3 regions of the Micromonospora sp. NPDC049240 genome follow, and region 3 is predicted to be linked to each of the others. Evidence: predicted binding sites of a transcription regulator. Region 3 holds the regulator's gene; each other region holds the start of a gene.
What was found. The regulator HrcA, encoded in region 3, represses chaperone genes, less so after heat shock. The targets are predictions, from matches to a motif close to GGTTNGCACNCTCNNNNNGAGNGTGCNAACC.

Region 1 (2,267 bases), on a different contig from region 3:
AGGCGCAGGTCACGGCGCAGCTTCTCCGGCTCCAGCGCCGAGCCCCGCTTCAGGATCTCCACCCGGCCGACCCGGCGCTCCCGCAGCAGGGCGCGCAGCCGCTTCAGCGAGAACGGCAGCACGTCGGTGATCTCCAGGCAGCGGGCGAACGGGGTGGGGTGTGCCGTGTCCGCGTACAGGTAGGCGATCGACGGGTCGGCGAGCGTGGCGCCCAGGTCGGCGGCCAGCTCCGCGACCAGGTGCGCGCGTACCACCGCCGGGTCGGGGTCGTACAGGAACCGCCGCACCGCGCCCACCTCCGCCTCGTCGGCGCCGGTGCCGGTGAGGTGGTGAGAGGGGGCCCCGTCTCTACCGGAGGCGTGAGAAGGGGGCCCGTCCTTCTCCTGGAGCAGGGTGGCGCGGCGGGGGACGCCGGCGAGCGGGCCGCACCAGAGGGCGGCCTCCACCAGGTCGCCGTCGACGCTCACCCACTCCGCCTCGGCGCCGGCCGGGATCAGCGCGTGGTCCAGGCCGGGCGCCACCTTGACCACGGTGCGCGGCACGCGCGCGGCCAGCCCGGTGACGAAGTCCCACGGCGGCGAGTAGGCGTTCGGGTCGAAGATGCGCCGCCCGGTGCCGGCCCGCCGCCGCGCCGGGTCGCAGAACGCCCCGTCGACCCGGGTCACGTCGAACGCGGTGGCGTCGCCGCACTCCACCGTGACCAGTCCGGCCAGCCCGGTGGCCTCGGCGTTCGCGGCGGCCATCGCGGCGGTGACCGGGTCGGCCTCCACCGCGTACACCCGGATGCCGGCGCGGGCCGCGGCGAGCGCGTCGGCGCCCAGCCCGCACCCGAGGTCGGCAAGCGTGGTCACGCCCGCGGCGCGCAGCCGGGCGGCCCGCCGGTCGGCGACCGCCCGGCGGGTGGCCTGCTCCAGCCCGGGGCGGGTGAGGAACATCCGGGCCGCCGCCGGGCCGAACTTGCCGACCGCCCGGCGGCGCAGCTCCGCCTGGGTCAGCGCCGCCGCCGCGAGCCCGCCCGGGATCCCGGCCGAGCGCAGCGCGGCGGCCGCCGCCAGCGGGTCGCCGCCGGCCACCCGCTCCGCCGCGGCGAGGGCGTCCGACCCCTCGGGGGTACGCAGCGCGATGAGCTGGTCGAGATCCATCCGCCCATTCTCCCGACCCGCTCCGGAGGCGACACGACGGGCGACGCGCTGGCACTCTCCTTGACGGAGTGCTAGCCGAGGAATAACCTGCGATTAGCACTCTCACCCTGAGGGTGCCAACGCCCGGGCCTGGTGCCCGAGCGTTGAACGCCAGGCGGACCGGCACCCGCGACGACGGCCCCGCCCGGTGGCATGTGGCAGATTGACGCCGGTCGGCGTGTCGACCGGCAACGACACCAAGTACCCCAGGAGGGTATGCCCGTGACTACCGCGACCAAGGTTGCGATCAAGCCGCTCGAGGACCGCATCGTGGTGCAGGCGAACGAGGCCGAGACCACCACCGCCTCGGGCATCGTGATCCCCGACACCGCCAAGGAGAAGCCGCAGGAGGGCACCGTCCTCGCTGTCGGCCCGGGCCGGATCGACGACAAGGGCAACCGCGTGCCGGTCGACGTGAAGGTCGGCGACACCGTCCTCTACTCGAAGTACGGCGGCACCGAGGTCAAGTACGCCGGCGAGGAGTACCTGGTGCTCTCCGCCCGCGACGTCCTCGCGGTCATCGAGAAGTAAGCAACCGATCAGTGTCGTTGCCCCGGTCCGGCTCGCCGGGCCGGGGCAACGTCGCTTCGAAGGGATACTGATGGCAAAGATCCTGAGCTTCTCGGATGACGCCCGGCACCTGCTCGAGCACGGTGTCAACGCCCTCGCGAACGCGGTCAAGGTCACCCTCGGCCCACGCGGGCGCAACGTCGTCCTGGACAAGAAGTTCGGTGCGCCCACGATCACCAACGACGGCGTGACCATCGCTAAGGAGATCGAGCTCACCAACCCGTACGAGAACCTCGGTGCGCAGCTGGTCAAGGAGGTGGCGACCAAGACCAACGACGTCGCCGGCGACGGGACCACCACCGCCACCGTGCTGGCCCAGGCCATGGTCCGGGAGGGCCTGCGCAACGTGGCCGCCGGCACCAACCCGACCGGCCTGAAGCGGGGCATCGACGCGGCGGCCGCCAAGGTCTCCGAGGCGCTGCTCGGCAAGGCCGTCGAGGTCGCCAGCAAGGAGTCGATCGCGCACGTCGCGACCATCTCCGCGCAGGACGCCACGATCGGCGAGCTGATCGCCGA
Region 2 (2,267 bases), on a different contig from region 3:
GGTCAGCATGGCCTTGCGGCGGTCACCGAAGCCCGGCGCCTTGACGGCGACCGACTTGAAGGTGCCCCGGACCTTGTTGACGACCAGCGTGGCGAGGGCCTCGCCCTCCAGGTCCTCGGCGATGATCAGCAGCGGCTTGCCCGACTGCATGACCTTCTCCAGGATCGGGAGCAGGTCCTTCACCGACGAGATCTTGCTGTTGACGATCAGGATGTACGGGTCGTCGAAGACGGCCTCCATACGCTCCGGGTCGGTCATGAAGTAGGCGGAGATGTAGCCCTTGTCGAAGCGCATGCCCTCGGTGAGCTCAAGCTCCAGGCCGAAGGTGTTGCTCTCCTCGACGGTGATGACGCCTTCCTTGCCCACCTTGTCCATCGCCTCGGCGATGATCTCGCCAACGCTGGGGTCGGCGGCGGAGATGGAGGCGGTGGAGGCGATCTGCTCCTTGGTCTCCACGTCCTTGGCGAGCTTGAGCAGCTCCTCCGAGACGCTGGAGACGGCGGCCTCGATGCCCCGCTTCAGGGCCATCGGGTTGGCACCGGCGGCCACGTTGCGCAGGCCCTCGCGGACCAGAGCCTGGGCCAGGACGGTCGCCGTCGTCGTGCCGTCACCGGCGACGTCGTCGGTCTTCTTCGCGACCTCCTTGACCAGCTCGGCGCCGATCTTCTCGTACGGGTCCTCGAGCTCGATCTCCTTGGCGATGCTCACACCATCGTTGGTGATGGTGGGGGCACCCCACTTCTTCTCGAGCACGACGTTGCGGCCCTTGGGTCCGAGCGTCACCTTCACGGCGTCGGCGAGCTGGTTCATGCCCCGCTCGAGGCCGCGGCGCGCCTCTTCGTCGAACGCGATCATCTTGGCCATACGGCGTTGTCCTCCTGGACACTCACGGGCCACCCGGGATGCCCGGATGGGCCGTCTGGTGTACGCACCTTGGGGACGTCGCCACCTGGCGACGACGACGTCCTCCTCGGTCGGGCCGGACAGCCCGCGACGACCGGCCCCGTTCCGCTCCGGCACCCCTGGGGCACCGGCGCGGCCGTGGCCCTACCGCCCCGACCATTGGCACTCACCGTACGCGAGTGCCAATGACTTGTTTAGCACTCTCCCTAGCCGAGTGCAAGCACGACCGCACCGCTCAGCCGAGTTCCGCAGCCAGCCGGGCCGCGTTCACCGGGCCTTCGTGGGCCCGCTGCTCGGCGTACGCGGCGACCAGCCCGACGAGCTGCGCGAGATAGGCCGGCGCGGCCAGCGCGGCACCCACCACGGCCAACGTCACCGCCCCGACCGCGGTACCCGGCCCGGCCATCGGATCGGTGCCGAACGCCGCGCCGCTCACCGCACCCACCACGGCGTCCAGCACGGCGGCCGCGACCAGCGCGCACGCCACCAGCGCCACCCGACCCAGCACCATGCCCAAACGGTTGTGGAACATCCGCCAGGCCCGCCCGACCGGCTCCTGCCGCTCGAACAGGTAGACCGGCCCGAACAACGCGACCGCGAACCCGGCGTAGATGCCGGGCAGCAGGCAGAGACAGGCGCCGACCGTGATCAGTAGCGAGACGACGATCGTCCAGCCCCAGAGGCCGAGCGCGCGACGCGCGCCGTACCGGAGCGCCCCGCCCAGGCCGGCCGGCTCGCCGGCCGCCTGCCGGGCGACCACCCAGGTGCCCGCACCCCAGCCGAGCGCCTGGAGCGGACCGAAGACCAACGCGGCGAACAGGACCGCGCCGTAGAACACGAACACGTGCTCCAGGTAGCCGTCCGGCAGCACCGGCGCGCCGTCCGGGCCGGTCGCCATCTCGTCGGTGGGAACCAGGAAGAGCGAGAGTACGGAGATCACCGCCGCCGGAACGCCCTGGGTGAGCAGCATGATCGGCAGAAGTTGCCGCCACCCCCGCCGCACCGCGCCGGCACACCGCGCGAACCATCCCCCGACGCCCGCGTACGGCGGGGTGACCAGCGGGTCCTGCGGATCGAGACCGGGGTACCAAACCCCGGACCCCGGGTGCCCCGGATACGCCGCGCCCGGCATCGGCGGCCCGGGGTAGACCGCACCCGGCATCGGCTGACCCGGGAACGGCACGCCCGGCATCGGCTGGCCCGGATACCCCGCACCCGGCATCGGCTGACCCGGGAACGGCACGCCCGGCATCGGCTGGCCCGGATACGGCACGCCGGGCATCGGCTGGCCCGGATACGGCACGCCGGGCATCGGCTGGCCCGGGTGCGCCGGCCCGGCGGCGGGCCAGGGCCAGCCGGCGGGT
Region 3 (2,267 bases):
GGCGCCCCGGACAGTGGTGCGGTGGGGGGCTCGTCGGCCGGCGAGGAGCCGTACGGCGCCGACGGCGGGAACGGGTCGGGCTGGGGGCCGGGGTCCCCCGCTCCGGGAGGGCGAGGAGGTTCAGTCATGGACGTCACGGTAGGTCCCGGGGGCAAGCGGCACCAGGGCTGTTCGGCCCGACGCGCCGCCCGACCCCGGCGGACCGCACCCGGGGTGCGGCGCTGATCATCGCGCCGGCGGGGGTGCCGACGTAGACTGGCACTCGCTACAGTCGAGTGCCAGTTGCCCGCCGGATGCCGCGCGTCACCCGGCCGAGGTGCGTCAGGAGGTGGGGAGATGGGTCTCGACGACCGCAAGCTCGCCGTGCTGCGCGCCATCGTCGAGGACTACGTCGCCACGCAGGAGCCGGTGGGCAGCAAGGCCCTGGTCGAGCGCCACCAGCTCGGCGTCTCACCGGCCACCGTGCGCAACGACATGGCGGTGCTGGAGGAGGAGGGCTACATCCGGCAGCCGCACACCAGTGCCGGCCGGGTGCCCACCGACCGCGGGTACCGCCTCTTCGTGGACCGGCTCTCCCGGGTCAAGCCGCTCAGCCCGGCCGAGCGCCGGGCGATCGAGCGCTTCCTGGTCGGCGCCGTCGACCTCGACGACGTGGTGCACCGCACGGTCCGGCTGCTGGCCCAGCTCACCCGGCAGGTGGCCGTGGTGCAGTACCCGAGCCTGGCCCGCTCCAAGGTGCGCCACCTGGAACTGGTGCCGATCTCCACCACCCGGCTGATGGTCGTCATGATCGCCGACACCGGGCGGGTCGAGCAGCGGCTGGTCGAGCTGCCCGCCCCGGTCCCCGCCGAACACGTGACGGACCTGCGCCGGCTGGTCAACGAGAAACTGGTCGGCAGCCAGCTCGCCGAGACGCCCCCGCTGGTGCAGGCGCTGGTCGAGGAGTCCGCGCCGCACCTGCGCCCGGCCATGACCACGCTCTCCACCGTGCTGCTGGAGACGCTCGTCGAGCGGCACGAGGAGCGGATCGCGCTGGCCGGCACCGCCAACCTCACCCGGGGCGGCCTGCTCGACTTCCAGGGCTCGCTGCGCCCCATCCTCGAGGCGCTCGAAGAGGAGGTCGTGCTGCTCAAGCTGATCGGCGAGACCGAGCCGAGCAACACCACCCGGGTGCTCATCGGCGACGAGAACGAGATCGACAATCTGCGGGCCGCCTCGGTGGTCAGCACCGGTTACGGCCCGGGTGCCACGATCGTCGGTGGGCTCGGCGTGCTCGGGCCCACCCGGATGGACTACCCCGGCAATATCGCCATGGTGAGGGCCGTGGCACGCTACGTGGGCGAACTGCTGGCCCAGAACTGACCAGTCAGGGCCGACGGCCGGGAACGGCCGGCGACCGGCGACGCGAGACGAACATGAGGACACCGAACGCAGTGGCCAGGGACTACTACGGAATTCTCGGCGTGAGCCGGGACGCCTCCGACGACGACATCAAGCGTGCCTACCGGAAGTTGGCGCGGCAGTACCACCCGGACGTCAATCCGGACCCGGAGGCACAGGAGAAGTTCAAGGACATCAACGCCGCGTACGAGGTCCTCTCGGACGACCGGAAACGGCAGATCGTCGACCTGGGCGGCGACCCGCTCGCCCCGGGCGGCGGGGGCGCGGGCGCGGGTGGCCCGGGCGGCGCCGGCCCGTTCGTCGGCTTCCAGGACATCATGGACGCGTTCTTCGGCGGCGCGGCGGGCGGCAGCCGGGGTCCCCGGCCGCGTACCCGGCCGGGCGCCGACGCGATCCTGCGGCTGGAACTGGACCTCAACGAGACCGCGTTCGGCGTCGAGGCGCCGATCACTGTCGACACCGCGGTGCTCTGCACCACCTGCTCCGGCGCCGGCACCGCCGCCGGCACCCACCTGGCCACCTGTGAGGCGTGCGGTGGCCGCGGTGAGGTGCAGTCGGTGCAGCGGACGTTCCTCGGCCAGGTGGTCTCCGCCCGGCCGTGCACCGTCTGCCAGGGCTACGGCACCACGATCCCGCACCCCTGCCCGACCTGCGCCGGTGACGGGCGGGTGCGGACCCGCCGCTCGCTGACCGTCAAGATCCCGGCCGGCGTCGAGGACGGCATGCGGATCCGGCTGGCCCAGCAGGGCGAGGTCGGCCCGGGTGGCGGCACCGCCGGCGACCTCTACGTCGAGATCCACGAGCGGACCCACGACGTCTACTCGCGCAAGGGCGACGACCTGCACTGCCGGGTCACGGTGCCGATG

Region 1: groES (co-chaperone GroES) is a predicted target of HrcA. The motif match lies at 1,234-1,264, and genes of this name have one in related genera.
Region 2: groL (chaperonin GroEL) is a predicted target of HrcA. The motif match lies at 1,061-1,091, and genes of this name have one in related genera.

Annotation. Positions count from the first base shown of each region.
Region 1 is NZ_JBEZCX010000004.1:98,735-101,001, reverse strand. Features, by position in the region: gene AB0B02_RS07570 (methyltransferase domain-containing protein) at 1-1,142, opposite strand, end outside; gene groES (co-chaperone GroES) at 1,398-1,712, shown strand; gene groL (chaperonin GroEL) at 1,783-2,267, shown strand, end outside.
Region 2 is NZ_JBEZCX010000007.1:268,454-270,720, reverse strand. Features, by position in the region: gene groL (chaperonin GroEL) at 1-864, opposite strand, end outside; gene AB0B02_RS13130 (hypothetical protein) at 1,139-2,267, opposite strand, start outside.
Region 3 is NZ_JBEZCX010000009.1:250,206-252,472, reverse strand. Features, by position in the region: gene AB0B02_RS16380 (DUF4870 domain-containing protein) at 1-128, opposite strand, end outside; gene hrcA (heat-inducible transcriptional repressor HrcA) at 337-1,362, shown strand; gene dnaJ (molecular chaperone DnaJ) at 1,434-2,267, shown strand, end outside.